One region of the Thalassobacillus sp. B23F22_16 genome, then DNA from elsewhere that is predicted to be linked to it. Evidence: riboswitches for the same ligand, from Rfam matches in the RefSeq annotation. Region 1 holds a riboswitch; the other holds the start of a gene.
What was found. Region 1 has a riboswitch for cobalamin ahead of ACGTNI_RS04395 (DUF4430 domain-containing protein). Riboswitches for the same ligand answer to the same signal wherever they lie in the genome.
Positions count from the first base shown of each region.

Region 2: it holds a riboswitch for cobalamin, as region 1 does, so the genes downstream of both, ACGTNI_RS02060 (cob(I)yrinic acid a,c-diamide adenosyltransferase) here and ACGTNI_RS04395 (DUF4430 domain-containing protein) in region 1, are expected to answer to the same signal.

Region 1 is NZ_JBIEKD010000003.1:107,005-112,806, forward strand. Features, by position in the region: gene ACGTNI_RS04370 (YpbB family protein) at 1-80, opposite strand, end outside; gene ACGTNI_RS04375 (ferredoxin) at 315-563, shown strand; gene ACGTNI_RS04380 (RsiX family anti-sigma factor) at 741-1,925, opposite strand; gene sigX (RNA polymerase sigma factor SigX) at 1,912-2,454, opposite strand; gene ACGTNI_RS04390 (ECF transporter S component) at 2,567-3,070, opposite strand; gene ACGTNI_RS04395 (DUF4430 domain-containing protein) at 3,076-3,477, opposite strand; cobalamin riboswitch at 3,670-3,849, opposite strand; gene ACGTNI_RS04400 (ATP-binding protein) at 3,915-5,702, opposite strand; gene ACGTNI_RS04405 (response regulator transcription factor) at 5,702-5,802, opposite strand, start outside.
Region 2 is NZ_JBIEKD010000001.1:423,268-429,069, forward strand. Features, by position in the region: gene ACGTNI_RS02050 (cobyric acid synthase) at 1-936, opposite strand, end outside; gene ACGTNI_RS02055 (cobyrinic acid a,c-diamide synthase CobB) at 926-2,296, opposite strand; gene ACGTNI_RS02060 (cob(I)yrinic acid a,c-diamide adenosyltransferase) at 2,293-2,832, opposite strand; cobalamin riboswitch at 3,061-3,203, opposite strand; gene ACGTNI_RS02065 (DUF3953 domain-containing protein) at 3,244-3,378, opposite strand; gene ACGTNI_RS02070 (hypothetical protein) at 3,499-3,747, opposite strand; gene ACGTNI_RS02075 (DUF817 domain-containing protein) at 3,893-4,714, opposite strand; gene ACGTNI_RS02080 (helix-turn-helix domain-containing protein) at 4,707-4,928, opposite strand; gene ACGTNI_RS02085 (DUF2975 domain-containing protein) at 4,939-5,418, opposite strand; gene ACGTNI_RS02090 (AraC family transcriptional regulator) at 5,620-5,802, opposite strand, start outside.

The sequences.
Region 1 (5,802 bases):
GCAAGCAGGTTATAAATCCCCGCCAGTGACCTCTCGCCCTTCAAGTTATTAATACAGCGAAGTAAAATGTATTCAAACACGTAGATTCTCCTTTATGTTTGCTCCTTTTTCAACTTACTACATATGCTTGAGTATGAATAGTTATAAAAGTCACACCAAACCGCATAGCTGCAAGGGTTTCGGGCATTTTTTATGGTTGAAAAAAGTATGGGATAGCAGTACAATAAATTTAAGGCGAATGTTCTCAGAGAGAAAATAATCTTCACTTGTATAATTTATTTTTAGGGATCTGTATTATTAGGAGGGAATGTGTTATGGCTAAATACACAATTGTTGACAAAGAAACCTGTATTGCGTGCGGTGCTTGTGGTGCTGCAGCTCCAGATATTTACGATTATGATGATGAAGGAATCGCGTATGTAGTACTGGATGATAACGAAGGTATCGTTGAAATTCCAGAAGTGCTGGAAGAAGACATGGAAGATGCTTTTGAAGGCTGCCCAACCGACTCCATTAAAGTAGCGGATGAACCATTTGAAGGCGACCCTGTTAAATTTGAATAATTAGCACCAAAGCCCCTGGCCGAGGGGGCTTTTTTTATTTACTCCCCTGTCTTTACTCCTATCCCCCATTTTATTTTAACACGGAACTCTCGCATTGCAGCAATTCACCTTAATTTATTCCCCTGCCTGGATCCCCCAATCCAGCAGGCAGCTTAAACTGTATATTTTGTCTGCTTTTTAGTTTGTATCCATAAGAAGAGGGTTCACTGCTACAGGGGTTTCCAAAGGGTTGGAGAGATCATACCTATCAATACTCCTGAATGGGAGACCTTGCAATTGTACATGTTCATAACCAAATGAGGCAGCCGTAGCCAACACAGCTTCAATCATCGTTATGGATTGTTGGTCCGGTTCCAATTTATTTGAGGTGGTTATAGTAACGGAAAGCAGTTCCTCACTGGCTTCTTCCCCTTTTAACGAAACACCTGCCGGTATTGGGGAATCGATGTACTCTCCTCCCTCATTATCGATCATCGTTTGAAATGCCTCTTCGATTGTGGCGTTTTCATCTATCTTTATAGGAACTAAAAACTTTGATTCCGTTGCCGGATAGTTATAAAGTTTATAACTCACTTTCACAGAGGAGGCGATTGTCAAGGACTCAACCGTTCCAAAGTTACCCATTTCAAAAGGACGTCCATCCTTATATTTAAGGTTCACTTGCGATACTTGGCTATTTTGAAAGGTCTGCTCGATACTATTATGAAGCATAACATCAGAGCTTGAACCTCCAGCCATTTGAAAATCCTCCGGAAAAATTATATCTGCTTCCGTTCCCTTCCTGTTTATTTCTGTTCCTTGTAATGGAAAACCGGCCACGCCAAGTTCTTCTGCTTGTTCAGCCACTAAAGTGGTAGTAGTGGTATAATTCAATTGTCCATCCTTTGTTGTAATGGCAAATGGGATGATCTGCTCCCCATTCATTCCTGCGGCAACCGCAATTATAAATGGGTTTTCCTTAAATTTTTCAAACACCAAATAACTTTGCAGTTCGCTGCCATCCATGTCTCGCTCTGTTACTTCCATTTCAGATGGGATCTGGGAGAGCTCCGCTGACTGCTCATCATGCAGGGTTTCTGAGTTATCTTCACCGCCCTCATTGGATTCTGTCGCTATATCCATCGAGTCTTCGCCAGACTGGTCTATTAAAATGGGCGGGAGGATGAGGGCTGTTAGAAAGAGCACCGCAACCAGAGCAAAGATTGGCATGATAACCAGTTTTCTTTTTTTGGGCTCTTCTTCCATCATTTGAAGGGAAATTTTGTTATAAAGCTCATCTTTATCCTGGTGGTCCTGGATAAAAGGGAATTTTTCTAAATCCTTTTCCAGTTCCTTACGCCTGTCGTTTTTATTTTGCTTCATAATTATCTCCCTCCTTTCGTTGATCTGCCATCAAATCCTGCAATACTTTCATGCCCCGATGCTGGGTTGTTTTCACTTTACTGATGGACCACCCTAAAATATCAGCGGTTTCCTGGATTGACATTAATTGTATGAATCTCAAAATAATGACACTTCTCTGATCCACTGTCAGCTTATCCAAGTGTTCATAAAGAATTTGTATTTGCTCATTTTTTTCAGCTATCTCCTCTGGTAAAGGCTGTTGATCTTTTATTTGTTCGCCTTTTTTCTCCCAGTCGAAAAATTCCAGCAGGCGTTTTCTCTTTCTTTCCTGCTTACGAAAGAAATCGATCGTGACATGTCTGGCAATAGAAAACAACCAAGTTTTTTCACTGCTGTCCCCTTTAAACTTATCGTAAGATTTTAAGACTTTTATATAAACCTCTTGAACGAGGTCTTCCGTTTGCTCCCGATTCTTCACCATATAAAAAATAAACTGAAATATATCCTGATGATATTTTTCATAAAGAGATTCAAATATCGATCTCACAGTGGAGAGACCTCCTGTTCACTAAATTAGTCGCATTATGTATTAAAAAGTTACATCCCCCTTAATAATAGTCATAATATAGAAAAAATACCAACCTTTATTGGCTGGTATTTCAAGCTGGTATCCATTGGTTATAATAACGTTGAAACAGACGACTGAATACAGGATAAAGCGTGGTGATGAACACTGCATTGCCTGCAGCATGGTAAAGATCAAATGGCAGGCCGGCCAGATAATATCCCCAAAATGATCCTGCAAAGCTATACATGGTTACAGACAATACCAGACCATAAAATATGCCACTCAACGCTCCGAAAGCAGCCAATAATAGCAGCGGAATAGCTGACCAATATCTGCCGATCAATCCGCTAACCAAACCAATGACAGCCCAGGCAGCTACTTGCCATATCGTCCAGATCCCCATCCCTAACATGACATTGGACAGGAAGGTGACCAAAACTGCCAGCACAACTGCTGCTAGTGGCCCCAGCCAAAATCCCGCAATAATGATGATAGCAGTAACCGGCTGAACGTTTGGTAAAAAAGCGAATACATACCTGCCAACTACCGCGAGGGACGCCAGCAATGCTATTAATGTTATTTTATAGGTGTTCATCCTTATCAGTCCCATGCATGGAAATCAAAAGTGAAAGAGTCATTTTCTTCTACTTTGTATTCTTTTGCTCCCACAGACGCATCCTCTCCATTGATCGTAAAGAACCAGGCTTTCTGTTCCCCTTCTTTTGCCTCTATCCCTTCAATCTTGGTTACGAAGCCATCTTTTTCCTCTACTTCTTCGAAATTATCTTTTAAAACTTCCATTAAACTTGTACCTTCCTCAACTTCCAACTCTTTTTCTGCCACCATTTCTTCACCTTCCCCTTGGGAAATAGTGACCTTCACAGGTACCTGTTCCTGCTGTTCTTGTTGAGCCTGACTTGACTCCTCTGATCCGGATTGACATCCTGTCAATACTGCCGCTGCCATTAATACAGCAACAATAAATTGCTTCATGTTTAGCATGATCTATCATCCTTTCACGCAGTTTGTTTGTTTCATTGCTTTTGGGTGTGAAATTCAGATAGACAACCGCCTTTTCCCCACATTAAAAGCCCATTCTTCAACAGAATGGGCTTGGACTACCAGTATTCAAATAGGTCCCGACTTAATGGGTTTATTCCACCGGTTGTCTCAAACAGCTCAATCCCCGAAGCTTTGAAACGACGAATCAAGGCAGGTCTACTGGCTTGTGCTTTCCCTACTACGGACCCTTCCCATACATTACGGTACAGTGGTCTGTCCGGTTCGTGGCACTTACAGTTGCGAGGACAGCTTTGGACTTTCACCAAATTCCCTTTTCAACTACTCAAAAGTACCTTGATTCACTTATTCAATTCTATTTTTATATTACCATAAGCTAGGGGAAAGTAAATAGTTGTTTCACAGGTAACAAGATTTTATTACAAATCTTGTAGATCTTCGCTAAGATCAGGCAAGTGAAAAGAAAATGTCGTACCCGAACCTTCTTTACTGTGCACAGCAATAGTTCCCTGGTGTGCTTCAATAATATGTTTAGCGATAGAGAGCCCAAGGCCTGTACCTGTCTTTCCCTTTTTCCTTTTCCTCGATTTGTCTGCCTTATAGAAACGCTCGAATACAAATGGCAAATCTTCTTCAGGAATCCCAGTGCCAGAATCCTGTACAGCCGAATGGATTCCTTCATTCGTCATTTCCAGATGAATATCAACATTTCCACCCGTATTGGTATGGCGAATCGCATTATCGATTAAATTCGTATACACTTGCTCGATACGATCCGGGTCAAAATATTTGGTGCCCATCGCTTCTGGAGCATGGAGTCTTAAGTTGACATCTTTCTCCTGGGCAAGCCCTTGGAATTTACGTACAATCTTTTCTGCGAACGGACGTATTTCTACCTCTTCCTTATTCAAAGTGATATGGCCGGCTTCCATTCTTGCCAGATCCAGCAGTTCGTTAACCAGTCTGCTCATCCGCTGGGATTCTTCATAGATGATTTGGGCAAGTTCGTTTTTCTCCTCCTTGCTTTCAGCTATATCATCTACAATTGCTTCGCTATACCCTTGCATCATCGAGATTGGGGTGCGTAACTCATGGGAAACATTTGCAATGAAATCCTGTCTCAGTTTATCCAGGCGTCGTTCTTCAGTCATATCCCTTAATACCGCAACAGCTCCGCGGACAGAAGATTTATCATATAATGGCGTCATGATAATAACCCAGTTTCTCCCTTGGGCATCTGTTTCTGTCATTACTTCCGTCTCCGTCTCAATCACTTGGTTGAATATCTCTTTCAACCTTTCCGGCAAATGCATAGGCTCATCTTTATAAGCAATATCAGTCCCACCTTCTTCATAAGCCCAGGCTTGCAGGTATTGTTCAGCGGGAGGATTGGTAATCAGGATCTCCCCTTGGCGATTTATAGTGATAACCCCATCAGCCATAGAGCTTAGAATCCCTGACAACTGCTCTTTTTCCTGATTCAATGCATTAATATGAAATTTTAACTGGCGCCCCATCCGATTAAATGCCATTGCGAGCTCCCCAATTTCATCATGGGTAAGAATGGGTACTTTCGTGTTGAATTCCCCTTTAGCAAGTTCTAATGCACCTTCTCGCATCTTGATTAGCGGTGCTGTGATCCGTGTCGATAAGAAGAAAGCGAATATCGTAGTCAAAATGATTGCTATTCCGGCACCCAGAAAAATGATTTTAGTCGTCTGCATTGTCGTCTCTTCTACTGAGTCGAGAGACTGGTAGACAAAGACACCTGAACCTTCTGCATTTAACGATGTACCTACTACCATGACCCCATTTTGAAAGTTATCAATATCCGCTATTTTTTTCACTTGATCTGACCCTGTCAATACGGAAGAAAGCTCCTCATCCGATTCAATCCATTGGCGGTCGATTTGAGGCAGAGTCCCTTCTGCCGAGGAACTCCACATGTCGTCCTCATTAAAAAAGATCACGACACGGCTTGAAGGGTCTTTCACTCTGGTAGAGGTGTCTAAAATTAAATCCCTTTCGCCATATTCATCAACAATTTCGGAAACCTTTTCTGCCGTCTGTAATAACTCTCTTTCAGCTTCTAAAATGTGAAAGTTCTCAAAAAACTCCAGGAGTAATACGGTCAAAAGAAATAATACAAAAGAAACTAATAATAATATAGTGAACCATAGTTTACCTACGACACTGCGCCAAAACATCAGTCACCACTTACCTCGAATTTATATCCCACACCCCAGACAGTTACAATCATTTTTGCGGCATCTTTGGAAACCTTGCTTAACTTTTCCCTCAGTCGTT
Region 2 (5,802 bases), on a different contig from region 1:
AAGATCCTCGATCGTATTCTTGCTTCCAGGCATAATGATGACATTCGGCCGCTTCAGCTCCCCTGCTTCTTTTACAAAACGAACATGACAATCCTGTTCAAACAGGAACGGGTCAATGTCGGTAAAATTAGAAATCTTCGGGTATTCAATGACAGCAATGTCAATCGGTTTGTCCGTGTTCCTGCTCCTCGTATAACGGCTTAGGCTTAACGAATCCTCCGCCTCGATTTGAAGGTCATGGATATGAGGAATGACACCAAGCACCGGTTTTCCAGTATACGCTTCAAACCACTCCAACCCTGGATCCAGCAGCTTTTTGTCGCCCCGGAACTTATTGATGACAACCCCAATTACACGGTCGCGTTCTCGTTCCGGCAAAAGCTGGAGCGTTCCAACGAGACTGGCGAACACCCCGCCTTTATCAATGTCTCCCACTAATATGACCGGTGCGTCGGCCATTTTTGCAACGCTCATATTCACAAGCTCCCGGTCATTCAGGTTGACCTCAGCCGGACTGCCGGCCCCCTCGATGACAATCCGGTCATACTTGCCAGCAAGCCGGTGGTATGCCTCTGTGATTATTTGTTTGGCAGTATCATAGTATTCCGAGCGGTAGGCGCTTGCCTTCATGTTTGACACCGGCTTACCATGAACGACAATCTGTGCATCGTTATCCCGGTTCGGCTTGATCAGAACAGGATTCATATCCGTGGTTGCCGTGATCCCAGCCGCTTCCGCCTGGACGCCCTGAGCCCGTCCAATTTCTTTTCCATCGACGGTTATGTAGGAATTGAGCGCCATGTTCTGCGACTTGAACGGAGCCGTCCGCCAGCCATCTTCCGTGAAAATCCGGCACAGGGCAGTGACGAGGATGCTTTTTCCTGCATCGGAATGGGTTCCCTGGATCATGACCGGCATTGCTTTTTCACTCCTCATTCCGCTGCTCCTTGCAAAGACGCAAAAAGTTCTCCAGTACATCGGGGTTAGAGGCAAAATGGATGTGTGTATAACCGGCAACCACATTTTTATAAAGAGATCCTTCCTCACCCGTTCCGAACCTGCTCTTCACCCGATAAGCTCCAGGCAGCTCACCTGTTGGTGTAAAAATGGAATAATGGAACTCATGTCCACGTACTTCCATACCGTCGTTGAAAAGATAGTTGTTTGGTAGTCCAGAGATTTCCCGGTATCCAAGGGCTGCTAGTTTCGTCTGCATTTCCGTCTTACCAGGTAGCACCCCTGCCATCGGGTAGGTGTTCCCATCAATCGTCGTGATCGACTCAGACAAATACATCAATCCTCCGCATTCTGCCAATACAGGAAGACCATTTTCAATTGCCTCCCTAACGGACTGCCTGACTGCTCGGTTTTCCGCCAGCTGCTCAGCAAATTGCTCCGGGAATCCGCCCCCTAAATAAACACCATCCGCTTCAGGAGGAAGCACCTCTCCTTTTAAAGGAGAAAAATAAACAACCTGAGCTCCATATGCTTCCATTAAGTCCAGATTTTCTTGATAATAGAAGTTGAAGGCCTCATCCCGTGCTACGGCTACGGTTACATCGATTGCGCCTCTACGCTGAAACATAGAGGGCTCAGCTTTCAGGGCTGGCTGTTCACTGATCTGATAGATTTGCTCTATGTCTACCGTCTCCGCAACCACATCTCCAAGCTGGTCCAGCTGCTCATCCAGTTCCCCGCGCTCGATGGAAGGCACCAGCCCTAAGTGCCGCTCCGGCATCTCGATGCTTTTATCTTTCAACAGATATCCACAGACTGGAATGCCGCATTCCTGTTCCACCGCTTCTTTTATCAGCTGATAATGCCCCTCACTTCCGACCTTATTCGCAATCACTCCGGCAATAGTAACGCCAGGATCCAGTAACTGAAAACCTTTTACGATAGCAGCAGCACTCCGGGCCATCGCTGAGCAGTCGACAATCAGAATCGTCGGAGCACCAAGCAGGGTACTGATTTCTGCCGTGGAACCCTGATTGGATGTTGGCGATTTGCCGTCATAAAACCCCATGACTCCCTCGATGATCGAAAGGTCTGCCCCTTCACTTCCTTTGACAAATACTTCTTTCATCACATCTTCCGGGAGCATCCAGCTATCGAGGTTACGAGAGGGACGGCCGGTTACGGCGGTATGGTAGGAAGGGTCTATGTAATCAGGACCGCACTTGAACCCCTGAACGGTGAGCCCCTTTTTGATTAACGCAGCCATTAACCCGATTGCGATACTCGTCTTGCCAGCGCCACTGGATACACCTGCAACTACGACACGACGGGCAGTCAAAACTCAACACCACGGACGGCAGGAATGCCTTCATCATAATAATGTTTTTCCACATCAATGACCGATACAAGATCAGCTGCATTCTTTACTTCCTGGAGCGCACTTCTGCCAGTAATCACGAGGTGGACATGCTCCGGTTTGTTGTTGATCAGTTCAATCACTTCTTCAAGCGGCAGTACATCATCAACTGGAAACGAATCAATCGCAAGCGCATTGTTCAGTTCATCCAGAATCACGATATCATACTCCCCGGACAGCACCGTTTCCTTGGCAAGAGCCCACGCTTTTTTTAATGCTTCCCGGTGGATTTCCGGTGTCTTTGTCCAGGTGAACCCTTCACCCAGCTGAATGATCTCAGCACCCAGTTTCAACAGGGATTTCCTTTCACCATAAGGCCGCTTTGGTGACTTGATGAATTGCAGCATTTTCACCTTTTTGTCATGGCCTAATGCCCGGACAGCAAGCCCGGTTGCAGCCGTCGTCTTCCCTTTTCCATCACCGGTAAAAACCAATGTCAACCCCTGCTTTTTTTGCATTCTATCTCCTCCTCAGTATTTACAAGTGCAATTAGAAAAACTTGGCTTATCGCCAAGTACTTATGGCTAAAGCCTTAGATTTTCTAATACTTTAATCCTTTAACAAAGTTAAACATTCTTAAAGTAAAAAAAACACCTTCCTCTAAAGGAAGGTGTGACTATAAATAGGCAGAATATGCAGCATACGAATTCCACGTACTTACAAGCCTCCCTTTTTCCTCGAAGGGTAAACTTTGCGACAAACAGGCAGGCATCCTGACTTACATTCTTCTAACGAATGCTTACAGTGGCGGGACCGTGTTGGACTTTCACCAACTTCCCCTTTTCACCTTAAAGGCTTCCTTTTAAGGACCTGTTCGTATGATATGAAATTAATCTTATTGTAGCCGAACCTATCATTCTTGTAAACAATCAAAAGATAAAGGCTTGCAATATGACAATTAATGAAAACCCACTAACTGCTATACTTAAATACCCATAAGCTTTCCGTCCCTTATTAATTTCTACCAAACCGATACTAACATATAGAGCCCGAGAAGAAGGTATTAAATAACGTCATATCAAAATTTCACTGATTAACATATAACCTGATAACATAAGGATTAGTATAGCTAAAATAATTTTCGAAACCTTCAACATCAAAATCTCTCCTCAGCCCCTATGCCTCTAACCGAGGTATGTAAGCCCCCCATTTTCTTTCTTTGCACGAACGGTGATTTTACCTGCACATCCATGTGAATTCCTATGACTTTCTTCAACTTCCTGGCATAGAGAACTGAATAACTCTTCTATTTCAGCTACCGTCATACTTTTTGATAACTCGTGAACACGCACCAGTTCGACTTTTTTAAAAGAGTCTACGGATGAATCACTATCACTCCTGCCTATTGCAGTAACTTCGAATTCGACTTTCATATGTATGTCCTCCTATCGAGCAGTTAGTAGTTATACGAATATGAGTTCAAAAGGATTCATTAAAATGGTAGTCGATAAGGGTTGATATGTTTAAAACGTACACATCGATGCATACATTGTTTTTTCGTCAAAAATTTACTTTAGACTACCGACTAATATTCCCTTTTACTTGCTTCAATGTTGCCACAATCAGGAAGCTGACAATCACTAATAACAGCCAGGAACTCACCTTTCCGAGATGTACAAGACTCCACGCTTCCGTCTGGTTCGGGTATTCCCATGCGTCAAAAAAAGTCGCTATATTCTCCGCGATCCAGATAAAAAATCCGATCAGCACAAACGAAAGAGCAAGCGGCATACGGTAGCGACTGCCATTAACTGAATAAGTCACCCACGAACACCAGAAAACGATAATTACAAGCCCGGAGAGTATCCAGCGTACATCGACCCAGAAATGGTGCGTGAAAAAATTCAGGTAGATTGCCGCTGCCAAACTGACCACCATTAAAAATGGAGGCCACTGAACCAGTTCCACCTCCAGCCTTCGCCACGCCTGGCAAAGGTAACTCGCTACACTTGCATACATGAATCCACTATACAAAGGCACACCAAACACTTTGGAATACCCTTCTTCCGGATAAGACCAGGAACCCATATGCACCTTAAAAATTTCAAGCGCGAGTCCAATCAGGTGGAATAGTGTTATCACTTTGAGTTCATCACGGGTTTCCAAGCCGGAACGCACCATGACCCACTGCATCAGAAGAAAAATAATCAGCAGCCAGTCATACCGTGGCAGTATAGGAAGAGAAGTGATTTGTGTAATAGCCAACGAGGCAAAAATAACCACCGGGAACACGCAGGATAACGCTTGCTCCCAGCCAAAATGAGAAAGCTGTACTACCGCTCTTCTGACTTTGCCGCCAACAGCCTTTGTTACATAAGAGTTCGGCAAGGAATCATTCATGATCGTCTTCATCCGGCTGGTATTCCAATATATCTCCCGGCTGGCAATCCAAGGCCTTACAAATCGCATCCAGCGTCGAGACCCGAATCGCCTTTGCCTTCCCATTTTTTAATATCGAAAGATTGGCCATTGTGATGCCAACCCGCTCCGACAGTTGGGTCACACTCATTTTCCTTTTTGCCAGCATCACATCAATATTAATAATGATCGCCATGTTCATCACCTCAGACCGTTAACTCATTTTCTGATTTTATTTCAATGGCGGTGTTTAACAGCTTTTGAAGCACCGCCGCAAAGACCGCAATCACCATGGCACCGAAAATCATTATCATGCCAATTACGATTACACCTGGTGCATCGTCGTACTCAGCGAAGAGATAAATGATCGGCATCAAAAGCACATAAAAACCACTGATCGCAATGGCACAGTATTTGATATTCTTCAACGCTTTTACTGACAAATTTGAAAAAGCTTCGTTTCTATCAATATAGCTCAAGAGCCGATAAGCCTGATACAACGCCAGAAAATACGCCAACGCGGTAGCATATAAACCAATATACACAAGATATTGCACATAACCCATCCCAGGAATTATCTCAGAGAATCCACGCGCGATGGCAGGTACCGAGAATATACACAAAGCAAGAACCGGTATCCCCATAAGAAACACAGCAACCTTCAAAAAAAGTGTTTCCCGTTTCATAAACAGCACCTCACTAATTTATTATCAGTTAGAATTTACCATAATATTTATCGTTTTACAATAAATATTTATTAGTTAGTGATATATTTTTATTGATTAAATATAGTCAGGAAACTGCTGAATAAGAACATAATTTTGCATTTAGTCTTTTATCGTTTTAGTCAAAAAAAAGACTCCCGCTGACGGAAGTCCTGTTTATCTTTATTTAATTTTATCAACGGGGATCCAAATCTCACTTCTGAAGTTAGGTGAGGAGAAATCCTTATCTGCATTCCATAAAATCTCCGGTCCTTTTTTCTGTTGATAATTAGAAGATGGAAACCATTCGGAATAAATTCTTCCCCATACATCCTGTAAGGTATCCGGGAAGGGGCCAATGACTTC